DNA from 2 places in the Achromobacter sp. D10 genome. Region 1 is predicted to be linked to the other one. Evidence: riboswitches for the same ligand, from Rfam matches in the RefSeq annotation. Region 1 holds a riboswitch; the other holds the start of a gene.
The links. Region 1 has a riboswitch for thiamine pyrophosphate ahead of thiM (hydroxyethylthiazole kinase). Riboswitches for the same ligand answer to the same signal wherever they lie in the genome.
Positions count from the first base shown of each region.

Region 2: it holds a riboswitch for thiamine pyrophosphate, as region 1 does, so the genes downstream of both, VCS63_RS22770 (sodium:solute symporter family protein) here and thiM (hydroxyethylthiazole kinase) in region 1, are expected to answer to the same signal.

Region 1 is NZ_JAYJLE010000005.1:109,604-125,197, reverse strand. It holds gene VCS63_RS16510 (ligand-gated channel protein) at 1-1,021, shown strand, start outside; gene VCS63_RS16505 (siderophore ABC transporter substrate-binding protein) at 1,064-2,014, shown strand; gene VCS63_RS16500 (ABC transporter permease) at 2,047-3,039, shown strand; gene VCS63_RS16495 (iron chelate uptake ABC transporter family permease subunit) at 3,032-4,018, shown strand; gene VCS63_RS16490 (ABC transporter ATP-binding protein) at 4,015-4,779, shown strand; gene thiM (hydroxyethylthiazole kinase) at 4,799-5,617, opposite strand; TPP riboswitch at 5,697-5,826, opposite strand; gene VCS63_RS16480 (GntR family transcriptional regulator) at 5,855-6,586, opposite strand; gene VCS63_RS16475 (fumarylacetoacetate hydrolase family protein) at 6,802-7,671, shown strand; gene VCS63_RS16470 (ornithine cyclodeaminase family protein) at 7,664-8,662, shown strand; gene VCS63_RS16465 (cupin domain-containing protein) at 8,720-9,820, shown strand; gene VCS63_RS16460 (aromatic-ring-hydroxylating dioxygenase subunit beta) at 9,856-10,347, shown strand; gene VCS63_RS16455 (aromatic ring-hydroxylating dioxygenase subunit alpha) at 10,370-11,638, shown strand; gene VCS63_RS16450 (non-heme iron oxygenase ferredoxin subunit) at 11,641-11,961, shown strand; gene VCS63_RS16445 (NAD(P)/FAD-dependent oxidoreductase) at 11,979-13,241, shown strand; gene VCS63_RS16440 (nuclear transport factor 2 family protein) at 13,250-13,675, shown strand; gene VCS63_RS16435 (Bug family tripartite tricarboxylate transporter substrate binding protein) at 13,768-14,721, shown strand; gene VCS63_RS16430 (ABC transporter ATP-binding protein) at 14,795-15,594, opposite strand, start outside.
Region 2 is NZ_JAYJLE010000010.1:185,766-201,359, reverse strand. It holds gene hutG (N-formylglutamate deformylase) at 1-594, opposite strand, end outside; gene VCS63_RS22815 (LysR family transcriptional regulator) at 701-1,663, opposite strand; gene VCS63_RS22810 (MFS transporter) at 1,769-3,022, shown strand; gene VCS63_RS22805 (TetR/AcrR family transcriptional regulator) at 2,983-3,621, opposite strand; gene VCS63_RS22800 (MarC family NAAT transporter) at 3,764-4,447, shown strand; gene VCS63_RS22795 (DUF4105 domain-containing protein) at 4,434-5,468, shown strand; gene VCS63_RS22790 (esterase/lipase family protein) at 5,465-7,369, shown strand; gene VCS63_RS22785 (hypothetical protein) at 7,369-7,554, shown strand; gene VCS63_RS22780 (porin) at 7,685-8,821, opposite strand; gene VCS63_RS22775 (LLM class flavin-dependent oxidoreductase) at 9,203-10,483, opposite strand; TPP riboswitch at 10,657-10,763, shown strand; gene VCS63_RS22770 (sodium:solute symporter family protein) at 10,867-12,318, shown strand; gene VCS63_RS22765 (class I adenylate-forming enzyme family protein) at 12,359-13,870, opposite strand; gene VCS63_RS22760 (thiolase family protein) at 13,867-15,081, opposite strand; gene VCS63_RS22755 (ABC transporter substrate-binding protein) at 15,109-15,594, opposite strand, start outside.

The DNA of each region.
Region 1 (15,594 bases):
GAAGATCAAGAACCTGGACTTGCAGACGAGCTGGACGCTCCCCTTGGGCTCGCACATGCTGACCCTGGGCGGCAGTTACCTGAGCCAGCGCCTGAACGACCAGACAGGCAATCAGCTGGCCAACGGCCCCAGCAAGGTGGACCGCTATCAGTGGGCCCTGTTCGCCGAGGACGAATGGCGCCTGACAGAGAGCTTTGCCGTAACCACCGGCCTGCGCATGGACGAAGACGAGAACTTCGGCACGCACTTCAGCCCGCGCCTGTACGGCGTGTGGCACATGGCCGAACGCTGGACCCTGAAGGGCGGCGTGTCCACGGGGTTCCGCGCGCCAGACCTGCGCCAGACGGTGGCCGGCTGGGGCCAGGTCAGCCGCGGCGGCAACATGTACGGCAACCCGGACCTCACGCCGGAAAAGTCGGTGACCGAGGAAATCGGCATCCTGTATGACAACGGTGAAGGCTTCAACGCGGGCCTGACCGTCTTCAACAATGATTTCAAGGACAAGATCACACGGGTCGCGTGCCCGGCGACCCAGTGCACGGACGGCCCGAACCAGTTTGGCTCGGACCCGACCACGTACATGAACGTGGACAAGGCCAATTCGCGTGGCGTGGAAGCCAACTTGAAGCTGCCGCTGTCGCGCGACTGGTCCCTGACCAGCAGCTACACCTTCACTAAGTCGGAGCAGAAGTCCGGCCAATACAAGGGCCAGCCGCTGAACCAGCTGCCTAAGCACCTGTTCACCACCACTGTGAACTGGCAGGCCTCGGATGCGCTGCAGGCGTGGGCGCGCGTGAACTACCGCGGCAAGGAAAGCCAGCCCATCACCGGCCCGTCGTCCTCATCGGTGGTCGCGCCTTCCTATACCTTCGTGGACCTGGGGGGCTCGTACCAAGTGAACAAGACCGTGGCGGTGTACGCGGGCATCTACAACCTGTTCGACAAGCAGGTTACCTATGACGACTACGGCTATGTCGAGGACGGCCGCCGCTATTGGCTGGGCGTGGGCGTCAAGTTCTGAGTTTGAAAGGGCGCCTGGCGCCCGCAACATGAAGAGGTACGCATGAAGAAGCAAACGCAAGCAAGCCGCGCCCGGCGTTGGGCGGTCCAGGCCGGAGCCGCGCTTGTCCTGGGCGCCGCCACGGCGGTGTGTGCCGCGCAGACGACCGTGCCGGTGAAGCACGCGCGCGGTGAAACCGCCGTGCCGGCCAATCCGGCGAAGACGGTGGTGATGGACCTGGCCGTGCTGGACACGCTGCATGCGCTGGATGTGAACGTGGCGGGCGTGCCCACGGTGGCCAAGTTGCCGCCGCAACTGAGTCAGTACGCCGATCAGCGCTACCTGAAGGTGGGCACGATGTTCGAGCCCAACTACGAAGTGATCCATGCCGCCGCGCCGCAAGTCATCTTTGTCGCGGGCCGCTCCGCGCCCAAGTACGACGAACTGTCCAAACTGGCACCCACCGTGGACCTTACGGTGGACGCCAAGGACCTGGTCGGCAGCGTGACGCGCAACACGGAAACGCTGGCCGCCATTTATGGCAAGCAAGAGGTGGCCAAGACGAAGCTGGATGCGTTGCGTGCATCCATCGCGGACTTGAACGGCAAGGCGGCAAACGCAGGCACGGCGCTGATCGTGTTGACCACCGGCGGCAAGATGAGCGCCTACGGCCCGGGGTCGCGTTTTGGCGTGATCCATGATGCATTCGGCGTCAAGCCGGCGACGACGGGCTTGAGCGTGTCCAACCACGGCCAGGCGATCTCGTTCGAGTTCATCGCCCAGACCGACCCCGACTGGCTGTTCGTGATCGACCGCGACGCCGCCATCGGCCGGGAAGGCGTCTCGGCTCAACGCATGCTGGACAACGAGCTCGTGCGCCCGACCAAGGCTTGGAAGAACAAGCGCGTGGTCTACCTGAACGGCTACAACTGGTATCTGATGGGCAGCGCGGGCTTGACCGCCATGCAACAGAACGTCGACGAAATTGCGGGCGCGCTGGCGGCGGCCAAGTGAAGCCTGATGCGTGAGTGGCGGGAGTATCGCGGGTGACGTGGCGGCAGTCGGTAGGCGGTTGGGGCGGTTTGACGGCAGCGGTGGGCGTGCTGCTGGCCTTGTGCGCGGCCAGCGTCAGCCTGGGCGCGGGACAGCTCAGCCTGTCCGCGCTTTGGGGAGCGGGCGAAGATGCGGAGCGCGCCTGGCGCCTGCTCATGGTCAGTCGGATACCGCGCACGCTGGCGTTGCTGCTGGCCGGTATGTCCTTGGCGGTGGCGGGACTGATCATGCAGATGCTGGTCCGCAACCGTTATGTCGAGCCCACGACGGCGGGCACGGTGGAGTCCGCCACGCTGGGCATACTCGTCGTCACGCTGCTGGCGCCGGACACCCCCGTGATCGGCAAGATGCTGACGGCCACGGGCTTTGCGCTGGCGGGCACCTTGCTGTTCCTGGCGCTGCTCAAGCGCGTGCCGCTGCGCACTCCCTTCATCGTGCCCCTGATCGGCCTGATCCTGGGCGGCGTCATCCATGCCGCCACGACTTTCATCGCCTACCGCTACGACCTGCTGCAGTCGCTGCACGCCTGGACCACGGGCGATTTTTCCGGCGTGCTGCGCGGGCGCTATGAGCTGTTGTGGATAGGCTTCGGCCTGGCCTGCGCCGCCTATGCGGCGGCCGACCGCTACACGGTGGCGGGCATGGGCCGCGAGTTCGCTTCCAATCTGGGCCTTAACCACGCGCGGTTGACGCTGGTCGGACTGCTGATCGTGTCCGCGATCTCGGCCGTGGTCGTCGTGACGGCCGGCGGTATTCCGTTCCTGGGCCTGATCGTGCCTAACGCCGTCAGCCTGGTGTTGGGCGACAACATGCGCCGCTCCATTCCCTGGGTAGCGGTATTGGGAGGCGTATTCGTGCTGGCCTGCGACGTCATCGGCCGGCTGCTGATCCATCCCTACGAGATTCCCATAGGCACCGTCGTCGGCGTGTTGGGCAGCATCCTGTTCCTGTGGTTGTTGCGGACCCGGAGGAACCGGCTTGGCTGAACTCGCAATCTCCGCGCCGGTCTCGGGCCGCGCGCCACAAGCCTGGCGCCTTTGGCTGCTGGGGGCCTTTGCGCTGGCATGCGCCATCGCGTTCATGACCTTGGGCGCCAACGGCCAATGGTCCTTCGTCATTCCGTTCCGCGGGGCCAAGCTGGCGGCGATGGTGCTGGTGGCCTATGCCGTCGCGGTGTCTTCGGTGCTGTTCCAGACGATCACGCACAACCGCATCCTGACACCCGCCATCATGGGCTTCGATGCCCTGTACCTGTTGATCCAGGCGGTGGTGGTATTCGGCTTCGGCCAGGCGGCCACGGCCGCCAGCCATCCCGTGGCCGCGTTCCTGCTGGAGGTCGGCGCCATGACGGCCTTCGCCTGCCTGCTGTTCCGCTGGCTGTTCTCGGACGCGGTGCGCAGCCTGCATCTGATGATGCTGGTGGGCATTATTTTCGGCCTGTTGTTCCGCAGCCTGTCCAACTTTGTGGTCCGCCTGATCGACCCCAACGAATTCCTGGTGCTGCAGGACCGCATGTTCGCCAGCTTCAATACGGTGCGCGTGGGGTTGCTGCCGATCGCGCTGGCCGCGGTCTGCGCCGCATCCCTGCTGGTGTGGCGCATGCGCCGCCGATACGACGTGCTGGCACTGGGTCGCGACATCGCCGTGAACCTGGGCGTGGACTATCGCCGCACACTCATGCTGACACTGGTAGCCATCGCGGTGCTGGTGTCGGTTTCCACCGCGTTGGTCGGCCCGGTGACGTTCTTTGGCCTGCTGGTCAGCAACCTGGCCTATCAGGTCATGGGGTCCGACCGGCACCGCTACACCGTCGCGGCGGCCGTGCTGCTGAGCGTGATCTTCCTCGTCGGCGGCCAGACGCTGCTGGAGCGCGTGCTGGGCCTGAATACCACTGTCAGCGTGGTGATCGAATTCCTGGGCGGGCTGATGTTCCTCGTCCTGATCCTGCGCAGGGGGCGCCGATGATAGAGATTCAGCAAGTCAGCAAGCAGTACGGCGAGAGCGTGGTGGTCGACGATGTCAGCCTTTCGCTGCCCGCGGGCGGCGTTACGGCCATCATCGGTCCCAACGGCGCGGGCAAATCCACGCTGCTGTCCATGGTCAGCCGACTGCTGCCCATGTCCACGGGCCGGGTGCTGGTCGAAGGGCTGGACGTAACCCGCGCGGATAGCCGCGAACTCGCGCGCCGCCTGGCCATCTTGCGCCAGGACAATCACCTGCCCTTACGCTTGACTGCAAGAGACCTGGTCGCGTTCGGCCGCTATCCGCATACGGGCGGCCGGCTGACGCTGGAGGACAAGGACCATATCGACCGCGCCATTGCTTATCTGAATCTGGAACCGCTGGCCGACCGCTACCTGGACGAAATGTCGGGTGGCCAGCGCCAGCGCGCCTTCGTGGCCATGGTGCTGTGCCAGGACACGCGTTACGTCCTGCTGGACGAGCCGTTGAACAGCCTTGATATGAAACACGCCGTCGCCATGATGGGCACCTTGCGTCGCGCGGCGGACGAATTGGGCAAGACGGTCGTGTTGGTGCTGCACGACATCAATTTTGCGTCGACCTACGCGGATCGCATCGTAGCGATGCGGGCGGGACGCATCGCGCGCCAGGGAACTCCGGCGGAACTGGTCCGGCCGGAGGTTCTGAGCGAGCTCTACGAGCTGCCGATCGAGGTGCACGAAATAGGCGGCCGACGCATCTGCGTCTATTACCGCCAGCCTTAGCGGCCGAGGTCCGCCGCGGCTAGCGCAGCGGCGATTCCTGGGTGAGGCTGTCGGCTTCCAGGTCCCCCAGCGCATCCAGGAAGCGCCAGGCAAAGGATCCGGGCCCTTGCGCTGCCCCGCCGGCGCGCTGGCCCGCGATTGCGAAGCACGATAGGGCGGCTATTGCCGCCGCCCAAGGGTCATTCCTGGATACGGCCGCAAAGGCGCCGACCGTCGCGGTCAGCGCGCAGCCTGTGGCCGTGACGCGCGGCATCAGGGGGGATCCGCCAGCAATGCGGACGGCGCGCGTGCCGTCCGTGACGAAATCGGTTTCACCGGTAACGGCCACCACCGTGGCTTGGCGGACCGCTATGGCATGCGCCGATTCCTCCGCCTGCGCGACCGCGTCGCGCGCGTCCACGCCCTGGCTTGCGCTTTGGCCTCCGGCCAGGGCGATGATCTCCGAGGCATTGCCCCGGATGATGGTGGGCCGCAGGTCCAGCAAGCGCCGGACGGCGTCTCGACGAAAAGCGGTGGCGTGATGGGCCACCGGATCCAGCACCCAAGGAATGCCGGCCTCGTTGGCCGAGGCAGCGGTCAACAGCATGCTGTCCAGCCAGGGCGAGGAAAGGGTGCCGATGTTGATCACCACCGCGCCGCAGACGCGCGCAAACTCGGGCGCTTCCTCTTGGGCATGCACCATGGCGGGCGATGCGCCCACGGCCAGCAGCACGTTGGCCGCGGTGTTCATGGAAACGAAATTGGTCAGGCACTGCACCAGGGGCGCGTCGCGGCGCAGCGCTGTGTACAGGTCGCGCGAGACGAGCGCCTGGGCGGAAAGGTCGGGGATGAATGGCATGCCTTGGGCCCTGTCGTGGGAATCCAGGGCGGGCGGAGGGCCGGAGGAGCGGCGGAGCCGGCGGACTGAGGCGCGGCGCGCAAGCGGTTCGGCACCCTCCCTACGCCAGCATTGCCTGGATCAGGTTCAACGGGTTGCCGCGCTGCGTGGGTGTTTGGCCCGCGCCAGCGGCGTCTCAGCCTCTTGTCGAAGCGCCCCGGGTGGATATGGCTATGTTCTGGGCGGGCATCGCGCTTGTCAAGCGCTGGCGTCCGACAGCATGGGTTGGGCGGGCAGGGCGCCGCGCAGGGATTCCAGCAGCACGCGCTTGTTTTCGCGGCTGCGGTAGGCGTGTTCGCGCATCAGGTTTTCGGCACGCACGGCTTCGCGGCGCGTAATGGCGCGCAGCAGGTCTTCGTGATCCGCTTGCGCGCGCAGTACGAACGGCGTTTCCAGCAGGGACGGGGTCGACGGCAGTGTCAGCGCGGCGGGGCCGGCCAAGGGGGTCTTGTTGTTATGTTCCAGCGCCGACAGCAGCGCGCGGTTGCCCGCGGCCTCGCACAGGATTTCGTGGAAGCGGCGGTTGATCTGCCCCCAGGCGCGGGCATCCACGGTGGTGTTGAGATCGCGGCGGGCGGGGGCCAGCAGGGCGCGTCCTTCCTCCACGGCCTCTGACAAGCGGTCCAGTACCTCCTGTGAGGCGCCGCGCTCCGCCAGCAGGCGGGCCGCCATGCCCTCGAGCACCCCGCGCACGTCCACCGCATCGCCGATCTCATCCACGGTGAAGGCCCGTACCCGGAATCCGCGCGAAGGCAGCCGCTCCAGCAGGCCTTCCTTTTCCAGTTCGGTCAGGGCAATGCGCAGCGGGGTGCGCGAGACGCCCAGGCGTGCCGAAAACTGCAATTCGACCACGCGTTCCCCGGGCTGCAGCACGCCCGAAAGCACCATGTCGCGGAGTTCCGAAATGACTTTATCGATTTGTGCGGCCATAGCGAGATGCGGGCTCGTTCCAGTCTATTGGGGCCTTCAGTGTACCGTCAAAATTGCATGCAATAAGGCATAAGAAAATCCATTTGGCCTTGCGATTTATCAAAATTGCATGCAATAATTCGGAAAAACGGCGGTTCTAGTACGAATAAGCCTAGAAATGCATGCAAAGAAATCCATCAATGCATGCCATGTCCGCAAGAGGCACAGGAGACAACATGAAGCTCATCAGCTTCGTTCAGGCAGGCCGCAGCGCCTGGGGCATGTTGCGCGGTACGGAAGTCGTGGTGCTGACGCAGGTTTGGCCCGACATGGTCGCGGCGCTGGAGGCGGGCGTGGATCAGATCGCGCGCGCCGCCGAGACAGAGGGCCAACCCTGTCTGCCCGTGGCCGGGCTGCGTTTGCTGCCCCCGGTGGTGGCGCCGCGCAAGATCCTCTGCGTGGGACTGAACTATGGTCGCCACGTCGCGGAAGCCGGGCGCGAACTACCGGCGCACCCTTCGTTGTTCGCGCGCTTTGCGGACAGCTTCGTGGGTCACGGGGCAGCGGTCTGGAAGCCGCGCGCGTCCGACCGGTTCGACTACGAAGCCGAATTGGCTGTCGTGATAGGCCGGGGCGGCCGCCATATCCCGGCTGAAAATGCGCTGGCGCATGTCGCGGGATACACCTGCATGGCCGAGAACTCCGTGCGCGACTTCCAGAAGCACAACGCGCAGGTGACGCCTGGCAAGAACTTCGAGCGCAGCGGCGCGCTGGGTCCCTGTCTGGTGACGGCCGACGAGATCGGCGATCCATCAGGCCTGGAGGTCATTTCCCGCCTCAATGGCGAGGTCATGCAGCACGGCCAGGTATCCGACCTGATCTTCCCCATTCCCGAGCTGATTGCATACATCAGCAGCTTCACGCGACTGTCGCCTGGTGACGTGATCGCCACGGGGACGCCCGAAGGCGTCGGTTCCAGCCGCAAGCCGCCGCGCTTCATGCGCGTGGGCGACACGCTGGAGGTCGAGATCCCCGGCATCGGGTCATTGATCAATACGGTGGAGCAAGAGCCTGCCATCGACGAACTAGGAGACGCGCATGACTGATGCGCTGCGGTACCTGACGGAACGGGACGTGGTCTCGGTGCTGGACATCCCCAAGGCGATCGATGCCTTGCACGCAATGCTGGTTGCGCAAGGGCGCGAACAAGCGCGCAACCTGCCCAAGGCGTTGGCGACCTGGGGCGACGGCAGTTCGATGCATGCATTGGGTTCTGTGCAGACAGGCGCCGGGGGCTATGCCGGCTTCAAGACCTGGGTACACACCAAAAGCGGTGGCGGTTCGCTGTTCAGCCTGTTCGACGCAGAAACCGGGTTCTTGCGCGCGGTGATCGAGGCGCGTGCCCTGGGCATGCTGCGCACGGCCGCGATCAGTGGGGTGGCCACGCGCGCGCTGGCGCCGGCCGACGCAGCGTGCGCCGCGCTGATCGGCACCGGACCGCAGGCGGTCACCCAACTGGCTGCGCTTGCCGCCGTGCGCAAGTTGCGCCGGGTCCGCATCTACAGCCCCACGCCGGAAAAACGCCGCGCCTTTGTCGCGAGCATGCAAGGCAAGTACGCATTCGATGTCGAGGAAGCGTCCAGCCTGGAACACGCGTTGGCCGGGGCGGAAATCGTTACCTTGATCACGCGCGCCGTTGAGCCCTTCGTGGATGCGGCCATGCTGGCCGACTGCAGGCACCTGAACGCCGTTGGCGCCATCCTGCCGGCCAAGGCCGAATTCGCGCAAGACGTGTTCGAACGCGCCGACCGCGTGGTCGTGGACGACATGGAGAACGCGCGCCGCGGATCGCGGGAACTGCGTGAACGCTTTGGCGCCGAGGGCGCGCCGTGGCAGGACGTGGCGGTCCTGAGCGACTTGCTCGCCGCGGGCGAGAGCCGTCCGCAAGATGCGCGGCTGACGATTTTCAAGGGCATGGGCATGGGGCTGTCCGACCTGGCGATGGCGCGAGTGGTGTACGAGCACGCCCGCGACCATGGCTTGGGCGTGGCTTTGCCGCCCCAGACCCGCGAGAACCTGCTGTTGGCGCAGCCCTGAACCGAATTCGCACAACCAGACAGCCGGCGCCGGGCGCCGGCCGCAAGAGGAGACCACATGTTCGTCGATGTCAGCGGCGCCAGTCCGCGGGAACAAAACAAATGGCAGTCGATCGTCATCCCCAAAGAGGATATCGATCTTGAGATCGCGCGCCTGGCGGATGCGCCCCGACCGGACAACGGCCGTCGCGCATCGCTCATCGTGCACCCCGAGGCGACGGCGCCCGGCCTGGGCCTGGCACCGGGAACGGATGTCACCATCAACGTGGTCAACCCGGGCGAAAGCACCTTCAATCTGCGCAAGAACTCGAACATGCTGGAGATCTGTATCAGCGGCGAGGGCGTGGCCACGGTGGGCGGACGCGACATCCGGGTAGGGCTCTGGGACGTGTGGAACACGCCGGCGATGCAGGTGCATTCGTACCGCAACGAAGGCAAGACGCCGTGGGTCCGCCTGTCGTACTCCAACGCGCCGCTCCTGGAAAAGCTGGAGATCCATTACGTAGAGGAGTTCGAGGGCAGCGTGCCGCCGGCAGACGCTAACACCAAGCCGGTGCCGCCACGCGCGCCCGACGCTGCCCGTTCGCGCGACCTGGCGCTGCGCGAGCAGATCACCCCCGAGGGGGCGTGGCTGTTGGGTTACGAGTGGCTGATCGACATCGACGTACTGGAATCCAAGGCCCTGCACTGGCCCTGGGCCGCGGTGTCGCGGCAGCTGCCCAGCGTCGAGGACATTGCGCGCGGCTACAACGGCCGTCGCCTCTTCGTGCTGTACAACCCGGCGACCGAACGCCGCATCGGCACCACGCACAGCTTTTTCGCCACGATTTCGTCCTCGCCGCCGGATAACCATCACGTGCCGCATCGCCACAGCTCGTCGGCCATCAATTACTACCTGCGTGGCAACGGGTACAGCAAGGTCAACGGCACGAGGCTCGACTGGAAGGCGGGCGACCTGATCCTGTCCGCGCCGGGTTGGGCCATGCACTCGCATCACTCCGGCACGGAAACCACCTCCGCGCTGACCGTGCAGGACCATCCGCTGCAAATCGCCATGGAGTCGCTGATCTGGCAGGAGCGCATGCAGGAACCCATCCTGGCGCTGGGCAGCCAGAGCGGCTTCGAAAGCAACCGCGCGCAACTCGCCGCAGCCCGCTAGGACGCGATTCCCTAGAACCGATATCTGGATCCGCAATGACCATGACCGAGATTTCCGACACCCCGGCGCTGCGTGCGCGCCTGCGGGATTTCTACGACGACTACGCCTACTGCCTGGACGAAGACCGCCTGGAAGACTGGCCGGGCTTTTTCACGGAAGACTGCCATTACCGGGTGCTGTCGCGCGAGAACCATGACGCCGGCCTGCCGCTGGGGCTGATCTACTGCATGAACAAGAACATGCTGCGCGATCGCGTCACCGCCTTGCGCGAAACCACGATGTTCGAGCCGCGTTCGTTGCGCCACTTCATCAGCGGCGTGCGCGTCCTGGAGGTGCAGGGAGACCACATCGTCGCCCAGGCCAACTTCGCCGTGATGGAGTCGCTGTCCGACCGGGAACCCACCTTGAACATGGTCGGCCGCTATCTGGACGTGCTGCGCGCGACGCCCGAAGGCCTGGCATTCAGCCGCCGCGACTGCGTGTACGACAACTACCGCGTTCGCACCTCGCTCATCGTCCCCATCTGAATCCGCCCCGAGGATAACTATCATGACCTGTTCCGACTCTGCCGTGCTGGACGCGCCCGCGGCGGCTCCCATCCATATCGAGCGCCGCTGGCCCAAGGAAGGCTATACGCGCATCCCCAACTGGGTCTACACGGATCCGGCCATCTTCCAAAAGGAAATGGACGTGTTCTTCGGCGGTAAGACCTGGAACTACGTAGGCCTGGAGTGCGAAGTGCCGGAAGTCGGTTGCTACAAGCGCAACTGGATCGGCAACCGCCCCGTGGTCATGGTGCGCAACGCGGAAGGCGAGATCAACGTGCTGGAGAACCGCTGCGCGCACCGCGGCGCGCAGATCTGCTGGCAGAACACCGGCAAGGTGGAGGATTTCACCTGCCCCTACCACCAGTGGAACTACGACCTGAATGGCAATCTGCAAGGCGTGCCATTTCGGCGCGGCGCGATGGGCAAGGGCGGCATGCCGCGAGACTTCGACCCCAAGCAGAATGGCATCCGCAAGCTGCGCAGCGTGAACCGGGGCGGTTCGATCTGGGCCACCTTTGCCGAGGACGCACCCAGCTTCGAGGACTATTGCGGCCCGGAAGTGCTGGCCGAGATCGACCATATGCTGCCGGGCAAGCCGCTCAAGCTGCTGGGCTACAGCCGCCAGTTGATTCCCAGCAACTGGAAAATGTACCTGGAGAACCTGAAGGACCCGTACCACGCCACGCTGCTGCACACCTTCTACATCACCTTCGGCCTGTGGCGCGCGGACTCCAAGTCCGAGTGCATCCCCACGGGCGGCGGCGCGCACAGCGTGATGGTGTCGCACAACGAGGGCAAGAAAAAGACCGAGGCCACCACGGAAATGAGCCGTTTCCGCGATGACCTGGAACTGCTGGACTTGGAAACCGTGACCCCGCGCGCCGAGTTCAACCGCGGCCGGGTGGGCGGCGCCTGGGTTTTCCCGGCCGCGCAGTTCGGCATCCAGGCCAATTCGCTCAAGACCCGCCACGTCATTCCGCGCAGTCCCACCGAGCATGAGCTGGTGTTCACCTATTACGGCTACGAGGATGACGATGAGGAAATGACCCGTCTGCGCCTGAAGCACGCCAACCTGCTGGGTCCGGCCGGCTTCGTGTCGATGGACGACAGCGAAATGCTGAACCAGGTCCAGATCGGCGTCACCGGCTATCCGGAAGAGCGCGGCATCATCGAGATGGGTGGCCGGGATACCGAGCCCGCCGACTACATGGTGACCGAGGTGTTGATCCGCTCCTTCTATGACTATTACCGCAAGGCGATGGGGTTGTAAGCATGGATACCTGGAAACCTGTTGCGATGGTGTCGGATATTTCCGCTGACACCGGCACCCTGCGCGTGGTGCATGAAGGCGAAGGCGTTTGCCTTTACAACCTGCAGGGCGATATCTGTGCTACCCAGGATCGCTGTCCGCATGGCAACGCCAGCCTGGCCGACGGTTACCTGGAGGATGGCACCATCGAGTGCCCGCTGCACCAGGGTGTCTTCGACATCCGCACGGGCAAGCCGCAATGCCCGCCGGTCACGACCGACCTGCGCCGCTACGAGGTGCGGGTGGAAGCGGGCACTGTCTACCTCAAGGCGGAAGCCGCATGAGCCGGCCGGCCCTCCCCATGGGCGAGCTCCGCGATGCGCAGCATGAAAGCGGCGCGGCGAAGGCCGGCGCCATTGTCGTGGTCGGTGCAGGCCAGGCGGGTGGCTGGGCTGCGACGACCTTGCGCGAACGTGGTTATGAAGGTCGCATCGTGCTGCTGGGCGACGAACCGCACGCGCCTTACGAACGCCCGCCCCTGAGCAAGGCGGTGCTGGGCGGCCAGGCCGTGGCGGAAAGTACCGAGCTTTTTTCGGCCGAGCGGCTGGCCTCGCTGCGCATCGAGTTCCAACCTGGCGTGGCGGCGGCGCGGCTGCGCGTGGCCGACAAGCAGGTAGATACCTCGCATGGCGGCGCCGTTCCCTATGACAAGCTGATCCTGTGCACGGGGGGCAGGCCGATCGTGCCCGCGTTGCCGGGCGTCGGCAGGCCCGGCGTGCATGTGCTGCGTACCCGTGGCGATGCGCTGCGCTTGCGCGCCACCCTGGGGCCGGGCCGGCGTCTGGTCGTGGTGGGCGGCGGCTGGATCGGACTGGAAGTCGCGGCGACGGCGCGCCAGTCGGGCAGCGCGGTGACGGTGCTGGAGCAAGGGCCGCGCTTGTGCGCGCGCAGCGTGCAACCAGGCGTGTCGGCGCATCTGGCCGCGCTGCATGCGGCGCACGGCGTGGATGTGCGGCTGAATACCGGATTGCGCGCGGTGCTGGCACAGGCGGACGGCCGTCCGGTGGCGGAACTGGCCGATGGCACGCGCCTGGACGCAGATGCGATTGTCTTGGGCGTGGGCCTGCAGGCCAATGACGAACTGGCGCGCGAGGCTGGCATCGCTTGCGAGCGCGGTGTGCTGGTCGATGCGTATTGCCGGACCTCCGTGCCGGACGTGTACGCCGCGGGCGACGTAGCGGTGCTGGCGGCCGAGGGCGGGCATGCGCGGATGGAGTCCTGGCAGAACGCGCAGGACCAGGGCATGGCCGCAGCCTTGTCTGCATTGGGGCAGGGCGAGCCTTATGCACCGACCGGCGCCGTCTGGTCGGAACAGTATGACGCCATGGTGCAGATCGTGGGCTTCTCGGCCTTGGCGTGCAGCGAAGTACTGCGGCCCCAGGCCGGAAGCCGCGGTTTGCTGTCGGTCGCGTTGGACGCCAGCGGTCGTGTCGTGGCCGGCGTGGCGGTGGACGCGGCGCGGGATTTCCGCCAGCTGCGTAAGTGGATCGCGCAGCGCGCGGCCCTGGACCCGGCGTTGTTGCAGCGGCCGGACGTGCCGCTGGCCAACGCGCAGATCGGATGAGGACCCAAATGGAAAACCCGGTTTTGCTCATGCAGGCCAAGGCGGCCTGTGAAGCGGTGGTGCTGGAATTCTTTCACGCGCTGGATACGCGGCGCCACGAGGCTGCCGCCGCGTTGATGGCCGAGGACGGCGTCTGGCAGCGCCAAGGGCGCCGGCTCGCGGGCCGGGCGGAAATACTGGAAGTTTTGAACGCCCGCGCCGCCGAACGCAGCACCTGCCACATCATCACCAACCTGCGCTTGATCGATCTGGCCGGGGCGCGCGCCACGGTCGGCTACTTCCTGACCGCCTATGAAAGCGTGCCGCAGGAACATGGCGGCGCGCCGCGCCTGGTGTCCATTCGCGAATGCCAGGACGTGCTGGCGGAGACGGACAGCGGATGGCGCCTGGCCGACAAGCGCAGCCGCCGCCACCTCCCGCCCGAACCGATTTAACCCAACGCGCCCGAATCATTCAAAAAGCAGCGGGCGCGTCCCTAGCATTCCTCAGGAGACAAACAGTGAAACCCTCAAGAATATTGCATTGCATGCTGGCGGCCGCCTGTGCGGCCGTCGTGTCTGGCGCCCAGGCGCAGCAGCCCGATTGGCCTGCCCATCCGATCACGCTGGTGGTGCCGTTCGCCGCCGGCGGCGGGGGCGACACGCTGGCGCGCCTGGTCGCAGAGCCGCTGTCGCGCGAACTGGGGCAGTCCATCATTGTCGAGAACCGTCCAGGCGCGGGCGGCAACATCGGCACTTCGATCGCGGCGCGCGCCAAGCCCGACGGGTACACGCTGTCTTACGGCACCAACGGCACGCAGGCCACCAACCACTGGCTATACAAGTCGCCGGGCTATGCGCCATCCGATTTCGAGCCGATCTCGCGCTTTACCGTCATCGCGGCAGCGCTGGTCGTCAATGCCTCGGACGAGCGCTTCAAGACCTTGGCGCAACTGCTGGCCTACGCCAAGGCCAATCCGGGCGAACTGACCTGCGGGTCCGCCGGCAATGGCACGTCCTCGCACCTGGCCTGTGAACTGTTGAACCAGATGGCGGGTACGAAGGTAATGCACATCCCCTACAAGGGCGGCGGCGCGGCCATGACCGATCTGCTGGGCGGACGCATTTCGTTCATGATCGACGTGATGCCCAACGTGTCCGGGCAGATTGCTGCGGGCAAGCTGCGGGCCCTGGGCGTGACGACGCCGGAGCGCGTGGCGTCCAATCCGGACATACCCACGATCAGCGAAGCGGGCGTGAAGGGGTATGAATTCTTCGCCTGGGACGGCTTGTATGCGCCCAAGGGCACGCCGGTCGCGGTGCTGGACAAGCTGAATGCCGCCGTCAACCGCGCGCTGCAGCAGCCCGAGGTACGCAAGATGCTGGAGTCGCGCGGCGCCATCCCTTCGCCCACGACGCGCCAGTCGCTGGCGGAATTTGGCGCGGAAGAGTACGCGCGCCTGGGCAAGGTGGTGAAGGTGGCAGGCGCGTCGATCGATTGAGTGCTTGAGGCGTTTGCGGACAGGGCCGGCGGCAAGTGCCGCCGGCCTTTCTTTTAGCGAAGCACGCGAGCCGCTACCAGGCCATGCGCAAGCGCCCCAGCGCAGGCAAGGCCCCGACCGTCGCCGCGAGGCCGCCCGGAGGCGGCGCGGCCTCGTTGTCCGCCACGCGCCCGTCCGGATCGAGGAAGTCGCTGAGTACGTCATCGCGCAGCCGTATGAAGCGGGGATCGCTGCGGTTGCGGGGATGGGGCAGGTCTACGTCGACGATGCGGCGGATGCGGCCCGGGCGAGGCTGCATCACCACCACGCGGTCACCCAGGAAGACGGCTTCCTCCACGTCGTGAGTGACCAGCACCATGGTGATCTGTTCTTGCTGCCAGATGCGTTGCAACTCGTTCTGCAAGCGCGAACGCGTCAGTGCGTCCAGGGCTCCCAGGGGTTCATCCAGCAGCAGCACCCGCGGACGATTGACCAGGCCGCGCGCGATCGCCACGCGCTGCGCCATGCCGCCCGAGATCTGATGGGGGTAGGATTTCTCGAATCCCTGCAAACCGACCAAGGCAATGTGTGCGGCCACCAACTCCCGCTTTTCCGCTTTTGACAGGGGCGCGTTGCGCAGCGCGGTGGCGATATTGCGCTCCACGTTGAGCCAGGGAAACAGACGATGGTCCTGGAATACGATGCCACGGTCCAGGCCCGCGCCGCGCACTGGTTTGCCGTCCAGGAGAATCTGGCCGGCGTAGTCGTCGTCCAGCCCCAGTATCAGGCGCAGCAGCGTGGACTTTCCACAGCCGCTGGCTCCCACGATGCTGACGAATTGCCCGGCGGGCACGTCGAGATTGATGTCCTGCAGGACTTGCAGCGCCTGCGCGC
Region 2 (15,594 bases), on a different contig from region 1:
CACGGCCCAGGTGTAGGCGGCATTGCCGGACAACCGGCTTTCGACGGCCGCCAGGATGTCTGGCGCGCAGGCCGCGCCGTCGGCGGTGCCGATGTTCAGGTCGGGCAACTTGCCCTCGAACAGGCGCGGCAGCACGCTCGCAATCGAGTGCGCTTCCCACAGAAGCACGGTTCCGTGCTCGGCCTTGATGCGGTCGATTTCCTCGCACAACTTTGCGTGGTAGGGCTTCCAGTAGGCCTGCAGCCGGTGTTCGCGTTCGGCGTCGGTCAGGACGGCCTCGTTGCGGTAGAGGGGGTCGCCACGGAAGGTGTGGGTGGGACACAGGCCGGTTTTGGTCTGGCCGGGATACAGGCTTTCATCGTTGGGCGGGCGATTCAGGTCCACCACGTAGCGCGAATAGCGCGCCCCGATGACGGAAGCGCCGAGCGTCTCGGCGAACTTGTACAACGTGTCCAGGTGCCAGTCGGTGTCGCCCGATTGCAGGCCCAGCGGCGTCATCTGCGCGCGTTGCGAATCGGGGATCATGCTGCCCAGATGGGGGATGGAGATCAGCAGCGGGGCCGTGCCGCGGCTGAATTGATAGATGTCGCTCAAGTAAAACTCCGGGGGAAATGGCGGGGCGCAGGCAAGGGCGTGCCTGGCAGCGTCCCTGGGTATCCGGTATTGCGCCTTGCGGGGCAATGCCGGCAATCATAGTGGATCAGGCGCCTGTCCATGGCCGCCGCGGTGCGTCGACGGCCCAGGGCGCGCCGCGGCTCCAGGCGCTCGCGAGGCTGTCGATCAGCACGCGCACCTTGGGCGCCAGGTGGCGCCGGTGCGGATAGACCGCACAGACCGGCGCTCCGGGAGGCGCCGCCGATTCCAGCACCGGTGCGAGCCTGCCTGCGCGCAAGTCTTCGCCGACCAGAAAAGCGCCCAGTTGGGCGATGCCTTCGCCCGCCAGCGCGGCGTCGCGCAGGGCCTCGGTATTGCCCAGGCGCAGGCGTCCGGCGACGTGGACGCCGCGTTCCTGACCGTTGACCGCAAAGCGCCACGGCACCAGCGCGCCAGCGTGGGTGTAGGCCATGGTCTGGTGGCCGGCCAGATCGTCCGGGCTGGCGGGAGCGCCATGGCGCTCAAGGTAGCCAGGCGAGGCGCACGTGATCAGGCGGTGCGGCGCCAGCACTTTTCGCACCAGCCGGCTATCGGTTTCGCCGCCGATGCGGATGGCGACATCCACGCCGTCGCGCACCAGGTCGATATAGTCGTCCGAGAAGCTGACGTCCGCCTCGACCTCGGGCCATTCGCGCAGGTAGTCGCGCAACAGCGGCATGATGTACAGCCGTCCCAGCGAAACGGGCAGGTCGATGCGCAACCGTCCCCGCGGCGCCAGCTTGCGGCTGGCCATTGCGTCGGTGGCGTTGTCCACCTCGGACAGGATGCGTTGCGCATGGTCATAGAAAACACGGCCCTCATCGCTCAGGCTGACGCTGCGGGTACTGCGATGGAGCAGCCGCGCGCCCAGGCCTTGCTCCAGGCGCGCGATGCACTTGCCTATCGCCGAGCGCGACAGGCCCAGCTTTTCGGCCGCGGCGGTAAAGCTCTGGGTGTCGGCCACGCGCACGAAGGCGAGCAGGTCGCCGATATGGTCCAAGCGGGCCATCGGAGAGGGTGAATTGCGCACGATTCGTCCCTATTGTTTATTGAATGTCCTACTTTATCAGCGAATTGGAAACAGTAGACTGCCTAGGGGTCGGCTCGGCATGAGCCCTTATCAGGACCCTACACAATGACCCGCAGTTGCCCAGCGCCAGAAAGCGCCATCCCTGACTCTTCCAGCAACCAGCCGGCGGCCTGGCGCGCGTGGCTTGGCGTCATTGCCGTCGGCATGGCGACTTTCTGCGTGGTCACGACCGAAATGCTGCCGGTGGGGCTGTTCGTTCCCATCACTGGCGCGCTCGAGGTGTCGGTGGGGATGGGCGGTTTCATGCTGTTTGTGCCCGCGATTCTGGCGGCGCTATGCGCCCCGCTTGTGGTCCTGGGCGCCAAAGGGGCCGACCGCCGCGTCATTCTCTGCGGTTTGCTGGCGCTATTGGTCTGCGCCAACGCAGCCAGCGCGTGGGCCCCCAGCATGCCGTGGTTCCTGGCGGCTCGGGTGTTGGTGGGCTTTTGCATCGGCGGCGTCTGGGCGATCGCGGGCGGGCTGGCGAGCAGGCTGGTCGGCCCGAGCGCCGTGGGACTGGCCACGTCCATCATTTTCGGCGGCGTCGCGGTGGCGTCGGTACTGGGGGTTCCGCTGGGCGCCTTCCTTGGCGGACTGGCCGGCTGGCGCGCGGCTTTCGGCGCCATGGCCGCGTTGTGCGCCGCGGTGCTGTTGCTGAATCTGCTGGGTCTGCCGGCCTTGCCCGCAGCGCGCTCGCTGCAGCCACGCCAACTGGCGTCGCAACTGGCCAATCCGGGCCTGAGGCGCGGCCTGCTCATCACACTGTTCCTGGTTGCCGGCCATTTCATGGCCTATACCTTCGTCCGTCCGCTGCTGCAAATCCATGCGGCCTTCGGAGAGGGCTGGATCGGACCGCTGCTCTTTGCCTACGGCGCAGCGGGCGTGGCCGGCAATTTCCTGGGCGGCGCCGCAGCCGCCCGGCGCCCCGCGGCGACCTTGCTCGTGATCGCTGCCAGCTTGCTGTCGATCCTGCTATTGCTGAGCGGGCTGGGGCAATTGCGCCCGGCGGCCGCGGTCTTGCTGCTGCTGTGGGGGCTGGCGTATGGCGCCGTGTCCGTTTCGTTGCAGACCTGGATGATGAAGGCGGCGCCGGATGCCGTGGAAGCCGCAACCTCGCTTTTCGTCGCGGTGTTCAACCTGGGGATTGCCGCGGGTTCGCTGCTGGGCGTGCCCAGCGTGGACGCTCTGGGACTGCGGGCCAACCTGTGGTTGGCGGCGGCCTGCATGCTGTGGCCGGCGACGCTGCTGGCGCGCCAGGGGTGGGGCGAATTGCGTCGCTCCTACGCCCGGAAAGCGCGCAACAGCGTATCCACGCCATAGCGGCAGGTGGCCAGGTCTTCGTCGTCCGGGCCCTCGGCCCGGCCGCCTGTCAAGCGCGCGTGCGAGGCAATGCCATTGATCAGGTTGCCCAGGGTGCGCGCGGCCAGCCGCGGATCGTCGATGCGGAGTTCGCCGCGTTCGCAGGCCTGCTTCAGGCATTGCTCCAGCGGCGCGTGGAGTTGCATGGCTACCGCCAGCCGCAATGATTCGGCCAGTTGTGGCAGGCGATGCGATTCCGAGACGATCAAGCGGTACAGCGCGACCGATTTGGGCTGCAGCGCATAGCTCAGCAGCCGTCGCGCCAGTTCATGCAGGGCCGGGCCGACGGGCTGATCCAGCAAGGCCGGCGGAAACACGGCTGCGCGCATGCTGTTCAGTTCGTGTTCGAGCACGGCGACGAGCAAGCCTTCCTTGCTGCCGAACAACTGATAGGCGGTGGCCGCCGAGCCGCCCGCCTGGCGCACGATGCGCTGGATGGACGTCTGCGCGTAGCCGTGCTCCAGCAAGGATTGCGTGGCGGCTTCCAGCAGCCGTTCCCGGCGCGCTTCGCCCCGGCTGGTCAGCGCGCGCGGCGCCGTATCGTTTTGAATCGAGTTCATTTCGCCCCCTTGTCGCGGCATGGCCCTGGCGTTTCGCCCGGCCATGATTCTGGCTGAAATTGTGTAATGTATAGTACATTACACCATTGCTACATCATCCGAGCCGCCGTGACGCGCCGCGCCGCACACCGCGCAATTCGCTATGACTGACGACCTGGTTCAATTGGGAAAGCTGGTCAGCCTGGGGCTGGCCTTGATGCTGCCGCTGGCCAATCCGCTGACCTCCATGACCTTGCTGCTGTCGCTGGGCCAGCAGATCCCCTACAAAGAGCGCGAGCGCCAGGTCAAGCAGGCGGCCTTCTATGTCGTCGGCATCATGGTGGTGACCTACTATGCCGGCGCCTGGATCATGCACACCTTCGGCATTTCGATTCCGGGGCTGCGCATTGCCGGTGGGCTGATCGTGGCCAGCATCGGCTTCAGCATGGTGTTTCCCTCCGCGCCGTCAACCGCCGCCGAAGCCGACGTGGCGGACGCGCAGGCCAATCGGCAGACGCCCAACATCGCTTTCGTGCCACTGGCGATGCCGGGTACGGCGGGGCCGGGCACGATTGCCATGATCATCAGCGGCGCGGCCACGCTTGACGCCTCGGTGACGCAGGCCTATTCCCCGTGGGTGCTCGCGGTGACGCCCATCGTGGTGTTTTCCCTGCTGGGTCTGCTGTTCTGGATATGTCTGCGCTCGGCCGGGCGCATCGTGGCCGTGATCGGCCAGGGCGGGGTGGAGGCCATCTCCCGCATCATGGGCTTTCTGCTGGTCTGCATGGCGGTGCAGTTCGTGATCAACGGCGTCCTGGAAATCGTGCAGCAGCATGGCGGCATGTAATCCTGCCCGGCGCGGCTGGCGGACGATCGCCTGGCGCATCGCGTTAAGCCTGCTGCTCATCCTGCCCGCGGCGTGGGGCTGCCTGGCGTTGGCCTATCGCGTGCCGGGCGGAGCGTTCCTCCAAGGGGCGGCCGCACTGGCCTGGGCCGCGCTGTGCTTATATTCGGCCGTGGTGCTGTGGCGCGGGCGTACCCGGCGCGCCATCGGGACCTGGCTGATCGGCATGGCCGCGCTGTGTATTTGGTGGCAGACCCTGGCGCCGTCCAATGACCGTATCTGGGCGGACGACGTGGCGCGCACGCTGCGCGGTAGCATATCCGGGTCCATCGTCACGTTGGACAGCGTGCGCAATTTCGATTGGCAGGCCGATACGGACACGCGCTACACGCCCCGCTGGGAAGTCCAGCAGTACAACCTTAACGAGCTGGCCACGGTGGACATGGTGCTGTCGTACTGGGGCAGCCCGGCCATCGCCCATACGCTGGTCTCATTTGGCTTCACGGACGGCCGCCAGGTTGTGTTCTCGGTCGAGATCCGCAAGGAGCGCGGCGAGCAGTTTTCCGAGATCGGCGGCTTCTTCAAGCAGTTCGAGCTGAGCGTGATCGCGGCGCAGGAGCGCGACATACTTTACGTGCGAGCCGGACCGCGCGACGAGCGCGTGTACCGCTACGCCGTCGACATGCCCGTGCCTGCCATGCGCGAATTGTTCTTGTCCTATGTGCGCACCGCGAATGAACTGGCCGACGAGCCGCGCTTCTATCACACGGTAACCGCCAATTGCACGACGCTGGTCTACCGCATGGTGCGCGCGATCGTGCCGGGCCTGCCCATGGACTACCGCATTCTCCTGTCCGGCTATTTGCCAGAGTATCTCTACGAGCATGGCGGGCTGGACACCAGCAAGCCTCTTTCCACGCTGCGTGAGCAGGCCTATGTCGGCAAGCCCGCCTTGCCCGGGTCGGATCCGGTTGTGTTTTCGCGGGCCATCCGCTTGCCGGAGTCGGCGGGAACCCCGCCATGAACGGCCTCTGGCAAGCGGGCGCAAAAGCCTGCGCGATCCTGGGACTTGCCGTGTGCGCGGGCTGCGCGGGCGTCAAAGTGTCTTCCGTCAGCACGCAGGACTACATTGCCCAGCGCCGCGGCGACGTGCTCACCACCGGGCGGCTTAGCGCCTCCGCGCGCGAGTCCATGGCCGTGCTGGGCTTGAACGCGCAGGACTGCCGCAAGGACCGAGACGCGTGCACCCGCTCGCTGGCCACCATGGAGGGCCTGGACAGCGAACGGCGCCTGGCCACCTTGTCCGAGGTCTGGCTGATGGAGGCGCTGGCGACGGAAAAGCAGCGTCCCGCCAGTCAGGACGAGCAGGACCAGTTGCTGGATGCCTATCTGCAGACGGCGCGGGCCGCCTATGCCTATCTGTTTTTCACGCCGCGTTCCCCCAGCGACCGCGCCTTCGAGGATCGCCAGACCCAGGTGCGGGATTACTACAACTATGCGGTGCAGCAGGCCGTCACTCGCCTGTTCGAGCAGCATCGCGGCCGCCCGCCGGCGCCTGGAGCCAGGATGGCGGCGGGGCCGTGGCAGGTGCTGGGCGAGATGTCGGACGTCAAGCTGCCTGGCGGCAAGCAGTTCCCGCACGAGCTGGTGCCGGCGTCTACCCTGACGTTTCAGGGCCTGCGCAGCATGTACCGGCGCGACGGTTTCGGCGCCGAGCTGGTGGCGGTGACGGCGCGCCGCGTGAACGATGCCGACACCTTCAAGACGCCCTATAGCGAAACGCCATTTCCCGCGGTGACGGTCATCATGGGCTTTCCCGGCGCCACGCTGGAACAGGTCATGGCCACGCGCGAAGCGACCCTCGCTGCCTACGACCCTTATAAGCGGGATACGGTGGCATTGGCTGGCACGACGGTGCCCCTGGCCGCCAACTTCACCTCCGGCTACGGGCTGTGGCTGGCACGGTCGGGCTTCGCCACGCAGGCGTTGCGCAACGTGCTGGGCAAGGAAGAGGGCATCGAGGCGCCGCACGTCTACCTGTTGCAGCCCTACGATCCGGACCGCCGCACCATCATCATGCTGCACGGTCTGGCGAGCAGTCCCGAGGCGTGGATCAACGTCGCCAATGAGGTGCTGGGCGACGAAACCCTGCGCCAGCACTATCAGATCTGGCAGGTCTATTACCCCACCAATACGCCCCTGGCGCTGAACAACCGGGCCATCCGCGACGCGCTGAGCCAGACGCTCGAACATTTCGATCCCACGGGCGCGGCGCAGGCGTCGCGCGACATGGTGGTCATCGGGCACAGCATGGGCGGCGTGTTGAGCCGGCTGCTGGTGTCCTCGTCCGGCACCGTGCTGTGGGACGCGCTGCGCGACCATGCCAATCTCGACGAAGCGCGGCTCGCCCAGGCGCACGCCGAGTTCGATCCGGTGCTGAGCTTCGATGCCTTTCCCGGCATTACGCGGGCGGTGTTCATCGCGGCTCCGCACCGGGGCACGCCTTTTGCCGAGAACACTTTGTCGCGCTGGCTGTCCAACTTGATCACGCTGCCTGCCACGGTGGTCAGGCAGTTCGCCAAGCTCAACCGGTTGGCCGACACCGATGGGCCGCCCCGGCCCGAATCCTCGATCCGGGTGCCCAACGGCGTGGACAACCTGAGCGAAAAGGACCGATTCGTGAGATTGACCGCGACCATGCCGATTTCGCCGGCGGTGCGTTACCACAGCATCATTGCGAACAACACGCCTGGCGTGGCGCTGGAAGATTCCGACGACGGCCTCGTCCCGTATCGCAGCGCGCACCTGGACGGCGCCGAATCCGAGAAGATCATCAGTTTCTCGCACAGCGTGCAAGAGACGCCGCAAGCCATCCTGGAACTCAGGCGCATCCTGCGCTTGCAGCTCGAGCAGGGGGGGCGCTGATGCACTGGATCGCAATTGGCCTGGCGGCTATCGGCATTTGCGCATTGGGGGCGGCGCTGCTGCGCCATCCCGGCGTCATCCTCTACGACTGGTTCGTGACGGAGCGCTCCAGAAAGCGGTCCGCGTCCCGTGGCCGTGCCGCGGCGCGGGCCGAGCGTCGCGACCCCGCATCCTTGCCCGGATAGCGCGCCAGGCGGGCAGGCAAGGGCAGATAGCCCCAAGCTGGAAGCGGCCAAAAAAAAAGCCACCCGATGCACGGATGGCCAAAAGAGGAGACGCCCCGACTCTGCTCAGTTGGGGCAGTCCATGACCTGCTTAGAAGCGATGGCGGATGCCGAAGCCCACCGTGCTCATCTTGTCGCCCTTGATGAAGGCGGCGCCATCAGCGTAGGACGCCAAGGCGTACAGGTTGGTCCGCTTGGACAGATCGTACGTGTAGCCCAGGCTGTACACGTCCATCGCGTACAGGTTCTTGTTGGGGTCGGCACGTTGCCACGAGGCGAACACGTTGCTTGCGCCGCCGATCGGAGCGCTCAGGCCGACCATGTACGAGTTGATGCGCAGGCCGTCCCAGGTGAAGCGGTCGTTGGTGTAGCCCAGGCCGCGGGCGACGCCGCCGGATTGCTGGCGGCCGCCCATCAGGGCGAAGTCCTGGCCGGCGAACACGCCGTCCTCGGAACGGCCGTAGGCCAGCGCCAGCTTGATCACTTCGAAGTCGTACGCGCCGCCGATGATGAACTGCTGCGGCTGAGGCTGGTTCGGCTTGCGGTACTGCACGTCATACGTCAGGGCCACGTTCAGGGGGCCGTTGTCGTACTTCACACCGGCCGTCCATGCGCGGTTGTTTTCCTTGGTCTTGAAGCCGGTGGGGCCTTCGACGTCGTCGGTCGAGAACGAGTAGCCCACGCCGCCCTGGAAGCCGTTCCAGTTCGGGGTCTGGTACATGACCATGTTGTCATAGCGGACGGTGTTGGCCGCGCTGAAGGCCATGCCCATGTTGGCGTTCAGGTAGTCCAGCGAGAACGGATCGATGTTGCGGAAGTACTTGGACGCGATGTTGGTCTGGCGGCCCAATTCCAGCAGACCCCATTCGGTGTGGCTCAGGCCGACGGTTGCCTGGCGGCCGAACATGCGGCCTCCTTGCGAGCGGTTGCCGTTGTTGGCCGTAAAGCCGCTTTCCAACGTGAAGACGGCCGACAGGCCGTCGCCCAGATCTTCAACGCCGCGCAGGCCCCAACGCGAGCCATTCTGGATGCCGTCGTTCATGCCGATGCGGGACTGATAGTCGCCGCCATACAGGCCGCGGTTGGAATCGGTGGTGCCGACCTTGCCGCGCTGGTAGGTCATGCCCAGGTCGACCACGCCATAAAGCGTCACCGAGGTTTCTGCGTACGCGGTGCCAGCCATGCCAGCCAGAATGGCGCCAGCAAGCAAAGTTCTTGTTAGTTTCATAATAAATCCCGTTCTATGGCTTGAATCGCCTGCCTTCTGTACCGATGAAGACAGCCCAGACGTAACCTTAGGCATGTGAGCGGGGTGAAATGAAACTGAAAACTACATAATGGTTCGGGATATGGATATTGGGGTCGAATTAAATTATCGGCTCTCTGACGAAAGACTTAACGGCGTTTATTTTGTTACGGAATACACAAAATAAAACCTGCGATTCATTGCTTGTGTACAACGTTGAGAGCGTTTTCTTTTTTTTATCCGGCCCGCGCCACCGCAGTTTCCCTTGATATGTATGAAGAAAATGTTGGTGGCCAATTCCGTACATTTGGATAAATTGTGGCGCTGCATCTGTAACGCCGCAGCGGCTTGCCTACGCCGCTTTCACCCGCCGTCCAAGCCCAGGTGCCCGCGCAATGTCCGATGTTGATATTCGGTCCGGAACAGGCCCCGGCGCTGCAGCACGGGGATGACGTGTTCGACGAAATCGTCGATGCCGCCGGGAAGCGATGGCGGCATCAGGTTGAAGCCGTCGGCGCCTTCGTTCCGGTACCAGTGTTCCATCTTGTCCGCGATCTGTTCGGGCGTCCCCACCATGGTGCAATGACCTCCACCGGCCGCAAGCCGGCCAAGCAGCTGGCGTACTGTGGGCTTTTCGGTTTCGATGATGCGCAGGATGGTGGCATAGCGGCCCTTGGGGCCGGTGAACTCGGACAGGGGCGGCAGGACGGGCACGGGCGCGTCCAGTTCCCAGGCGGAGCAGTCCTGAAGCACGAACATGCCCAGCTGGCGTAGCGACGCGTCGCTGGGCAGCAGGACGTCCAGTTCGCGCTGCTTGGCCCGGGCTTCGGCCTCGGTCGAACCCACGTAGGTGACCAGGCCCGGCATGATGGGCACGAAATCCTCGCGGCCGGCGGCCTGTACGCGGCGCTTGATGTCGCGGTAATAGGCCTGCGCCGCGGGCAGGTCGTAGGCGACTGCGTAGATCGCCTCGGCGCGCCTCGCGGCGAGGTCTCGGCCCTGGTCCGACGCGCCTGCCTGGAACAGCACCGGGCGGCCCTGCGGCGGACGCGGCACCGTCAGGGGGCCGTCGACCAGAAAGTGTTCGCCGTGGTGCGCGATCTTGTGCACGCGCGCAGGCACGCCGTAGTCTCCCGAGCGGTCGATGGCCAAGGCGTCTTTTTCCCAGGAGTCGAACAGCTTGAGCGCGACGTCGACAAATTCTTCGGCGCGCGCGTAGCGCCAGTCGTGCCCGGGCATGGACTCGTAGCCGTGGTTGCGCGCTTCAGCGTCGAACATGGAGGTGACCACATTCCAGCCCATGCGCCCGCCCGAGATGTGGTCCAGCGAAGCCACCATGCGCGCCGCGTGAAAGGGTGTGAAGAAGGTGCTGGAAACCGTGCTGATCAAGCCGATGCGGGACGTGGCGCGCGCGATCGCGGCCATGGCGGTCAAGGGTTCCAGGTACCAGCGCGGGCCGTCGCCGATGTTGTCGACCGATTGCCCGTCGGCGAAGAAGATGGCGTCCAGCTTCCCGCGCTCGGCGGTGCGCGCCAGTTCTTCGTAGTAGGCAATGTCGCCCAGCCGTTCGGCGGCGGAATCGGGGTGGCGCCAGGCGGCGCGATGGTGGCCGCAGCCGAAGATGAACAGGTTCAGATGCAGCATGGCGGTTCGGTGCGGGCGGAGGCGGTGAAAGACGCGATAGACATGGTCGGGCTCTACGATTCCAGCGGCGCACAGGCAAACGGACGCCGCTCGCGGGCGAACTTAGCACAAAAGCCGACGCCGGCGTCCGTGCCGCGCGCGTTGACATTGCCGTGCCGCTCTCCTAATCTTGCGGCAATTCCTGGGGGAGCCCTGCAAGGGCTGAGATTCCGCGTCATCGCGGTAACCCTTTGAACCTGATCCGGGTAATGCCGGCGAAGGGAAGGACATCGCGCAGTCCGCGCGCCCTCCCTAGACTTTCATTCATTTTGCGGCTTGCGCGCCACGCGTGGGCCGCGGCGTTGCGCGTCCGGCTGCCAGCCGGCAGCGGGAGGACCGATTCCATGTTGACCCAATCAACCGCCCTGATGTGGCTGCTGCTGTTCTCGGGGGGCTTCGCCTTGGCCAGCGTGCTGTATACGCGGCGCAAGCGCGGCACGCTGGAGGACTACATCGTCGCCCGCAACAGCCAGGGCGCCTTTGGCACCATCCTGACGCTGATGGCCTCGACGCTGGGCGCCTGGATCCTGTTCTCGCCCGCGCAGGCGGCGACCTGGGGAGGGCTGGCGGCAGTGATCGGCTACGCGCTGGGATCGATGTCGCCGCGCCTGGTCATGATTCCCCTGGGGCGGCGCATGCGCGAACTGATCCCGCATGGGCACACCCTGACGGAGTTCCTGATGGCGCGCTACGGCCGTCCCATGTACGGGCTGGCGCTGTTCATCATGCTGTTTTATCTCTTCATCGCGCTGTCGGCCGAAGTCACGGCGATTGCCAAGCTGGTCACCATGCTGGCGCCCGTGCCGCTGTGGGCCACCGCCGCCATCGTGATGGGCACCACCTTGCTCTACACCACCTACGGCGGGCTGCGCTCGTCGATCTTCACGGACCAGGTGCAGATGATGGTCATCGTGCCGCTGTTGGTGATTCTGTGCTTGGTCGGCTGGCAGGCCGCGGGCGGAGCCATGCCCACCATCGAGGCCCTGCAGGCCAAGGCGCCGCAGTTGCTGGACCTGACCGATCCGGTGGGCATCAAGGCCGGCCTGACCTTTTTCGTTGCCATTCTGTTGACCGGCGTGTTCCACCAGGGCAACTGGCAGCGCATCTACGCCGCGCGCGACGCCCGGTCCATGCGCAACGGTTTTCTGCTGGGCGGAGTGCTGGTTGCGCCGTTCATTTTCCTGATGGGGCTGTTCGGCCTGGCTTTCGTCGGCCTCGCGCCCCAGGGCGACAGTTCCATCGCGCTGTTCAGCGTCATCATGCCGCATGCGCCCGCATGGTTCGTGATCGCGCTGATTCCGTTGGGGCTGTCGCTGGTCATGAGCACGGCCGACACGGCGATCAGCGCGGTTTCCAGCATTATCGCGGTCGATCTGCGGCGCCTGATGCCCAACGCCAAGTCCATGACCATGAAGCGTCTGGCGCGCTGGCTGGTGCTGCTGATGGCGATTCCGGTCATGATCGTGGCCTCGCAGGGCTACAGCGTGCTGTACCTGTTCCTGCTGGCCGATCTGCTCTGCTCCGCCGCCGCGTTCCCGGTGTTCTACGGCCTGTTCAGCCGCAAGCACGACGGCCTGACCGCCACCGTTGCCACGATCTCCGGCCTCGCGGCCGGCCTGTTCTTCTTCCCGGCGCCGGGCGATAAGCCCTCGTTCCTGCTGGAGTCCTTCCTGCTGGCCGCGGTGGTGCCCGTCATTACGACGGTGCTGATGCGCTGCCTGCTGCGTGGGCGCAAGGAATTCGATTTCTCGACCTTGAGCGCGGCAGTGCGCAGGCTGGACCAGGATCCGGTTTGAGGGGCTGGCGCCCCGGCTGAGGGCGCCGGCCGCGGAAACGCTAGGCGGCGCGCAGCGCTTTCTTGTCGACCTTGTTGGCGCCGGTATAGGGCAGGGCGTCGAGAATGCTGATGACCGCCGGCACTTTGTAACGGGCCAGGTTGGCTTGGCAGTGCGCGATCAGGCCGGGTTCGTCAACGGCCGCGCCCGGCCGCAGGACCACGAAGGCGCGGATGACCTCGCCGCGATAGCTGTCCGGCCAGCCCACCGCCGCCGCTTCGGCCACGTCCGGATGCAGGTACAGCACCTCGTCGATTTCGCGCGGGTATATGTTGTAGCCGCCGGAAATCACCAGGTCCTTCTTGCGGTCGCGGATGTACAGGAAGCCGTCCTCCGCGAATTCGCCGATGTCGCCCGTGTACAACCAACCGTCGCGCAGGGCTTCGGCAGTGGCGTCGGGCCTGGCCAGGTAACCCTGCATGATCTGCGGTCCGCGCGCGCGGATTTCGCCGCGCTGGCCGGGTGGCAGCACCATCGTGCCCGATTCCAGATCGACCACCTGCACCTCGGTGCATGCGACCGGCGTGCCCACGGAGCCGTGGCGGGTTCCCGCCGGGCCGTTGTAGGTGAGGATGGGGCCCGCTTCGGTCTGGCCGTAGCCTTCGTATATCGGCGCGCCCACCGCTGCCTCCCAGCGCCGATGCACCTCTTCGGCCAATGGCGCGGATCCGGAATAGCAGACACGCACGCTGGACCAGTCGGTGAGCGCGAAGCGCGCATGCCCAAGCAGGCCGGTATAGATGGTGGGACTGCCGGGAAACAAGGTGATGCGCTCGCGTTCAATCGCATCGCAGACATCGTCCGGCCGGTAGCGCGGCAGCACCACCAGTGTCGCCGCGGCGCTGACGGCCAGGAACAGGCCCATGGCCATGCCATAGGAATGGAATAGCGGCATGGCGCAAAGCACGCTGTCGGCGCCGTATCGGGTGGGCAAGGCCAGCTCCCGCTGCAGCACATTGGTGGCGATGGCGTCGCGCCCGAGGATTACCCCCTTGGGCTGCCCGGTCGTGCCGCCGGTGTATTGCAGCAAGGCCGGTGCTTGGGCATCGGCGTCGTCCACGGGCGTGTCCGCCATGCCGGGCTCTGGCTTCATCCACGCGCGGGCCTCATCTTCCAGGACCAGTCGGATGCCCAGCGCCGCCGCCAGCGGGGCGGCCACGGCAGAGCAAGGGCCGTCGGCGACCAGCAGCGCGGGTTGCGCGTCCCGCAGGATGAATTCCAGTTCGCGGGCCGTATAAAGAGGGTTGAGAGGGACGTGCTGGTTGCCGGCGCATTGCAGCGCCAGCGTCATCACGCAGGCCAGGTCGGAATTGCCCAGCAGCGTCGCGACCCGGTCGCCCAAGCGCGTTGTCTCGCGCAGGCGGTGGGCCGTTGCCCAGGTTTGCGTCGCATAGCGCCGGTAGCCGACGCGGTGCGTGCCGCAGACCAGCGCGGTGCGCTCGGGATGGTCGCGGGCCGCGCGCGCCAGCAGTGCCGGAATGCGCGGCACATTTTCCAGATTGACGCTGCTCATTTTGCGCCTCCCGCAGCGTCCACCCGCAGCACCACCGCCATGGCGCTGTCGCCGGCCGCGCAGCCGGTAAACAGGCCCAGGCCGCCGCCGCGTTCGGCCAGTTCTTCGATGAGTTCGATGACGGACCGCAGCCCGGTCGGGCTCTGGGGGTGGCCCCACACCAGCGAGCAGCCATAGTTGTTCATGGCCATGGCGTCGAACCCTGTGGCGCGCGCCAACGCGATGTCCGAGACCACGAAGGGATTGTGTGTCTTCACGGCATGCAAGTCCGCGACCGCCAGGCCGGCGCGCGCCAGCGCGCGGCTGGCGGCTTCGATGGGGGCTTGCGGCATGTAGCCCTTTTCGGTACGCGACTGGCCGAAGGCCAGAATCTCGATGCCAATCTCGGGGCGGCGCGACAGCTCGCGGGCACGCTCGGCGGTCGCGAGGATCATGCCTGCGTTGCCGTCTGCCGGATGCGTCTGCCCGCCGTAGGTGATGGTGCCGCCAGGCAGTACCGGGGCCAGGCGCGCCAGGCCGTCCGCCGTGGTGGCGTGGATGCCCTCATCGCCTTCCATCACCGTCGCGATCTTTGCGTACCGCGCATCGGGCACTTCGAAGGGCAGCGTCATGTAGCGCTGCTGGAACCGTAGTCCATCGGCACAGGCCTGCGCATACTGCTCGTAGCGGCGCAGCGTGACCGCATTCTGTTCGTCCGTGGGTATGCCATGGCGCTCGGCCACGCGCTCGCCAGTCTGCAGCATGGACAGGCCGCTCCACGGGTCGTGCGAGAAATTGTCCAGCACCCAGTTTTCGTGCGTGCCCGAGCCGCCAGGGCCTGCAGGGTCGGGATAGTAGAGCTGCGGGCCGTTCGACACGCGGTCCGCCATCAGGACCAGCGACGTCTCGGCGTTGCCGAGCATGAGTTCGGCTGCGGCCGTCGCCAGGCCCCGCACGGAAGTGGCGCAGGCCTGCGACACCACGGGTCCCGCCAGTTGGGGCGCGCCGAGCATGCCGGCTACCCAGGGCAGGCCGTAGAACGACCCCTGTTGCGGCACCGAGCAGCCCAGCACCGCGCTTTGCAGCGCCGTGGGCGCGATGCCCCGGCGTTCCAGTTCGCGGCGCGCGGTCCAGGCCGCGAAGCGCAGGCTGTGCAGACGTGACAGGCTGCCCTGCCAACGGGAAAACGGGGTGCTCCAATACACGCCGTAGGGGATGTGTACGCCGGTCATGCGGACTCCTGCTGCAAAAGAGGCGGTTCAGGGCAGGAACTGCCAGGCGCCGGAGCGGGCTTGCATCAGCACGACGCCGCGCTCGTCCAGGCCGTTGTGGTTGGTGGGCGACATCATGTAGATGCCCTGGGTGCCCACCGTGCCTTGCAGGCTTTCCAGCGCGTCGCGCAATGCCTGGCGGAAGGCTGGAGTGCCGGCCGGGACGTCGGCGGGGATCTTGGCGACGGCGGCGTCCAGCAGCAGGTAGGCGTCGTAGGTATAGGGCGCGAAAGCGTTGCGTGAATCGGCGCCGTAGGTTGATTCGTACTGCTGGGCGTAACGGCCGGCCACCGGCTTGATCGGGCTGTCGGCGGGCAGTTGTTCAACCACTTGCACCGGGCCGCTGGGCACGATGACGCCATCCACGCCCTTGCCTCCGAGCTTCAGGAACTCCTTGTTGATGACGCCGTGGGTGTTGTACTGGACGCCTTGGTAGCCGCGCTCGCGCAGCGACAGATGGGGCAGGGCGCCCGG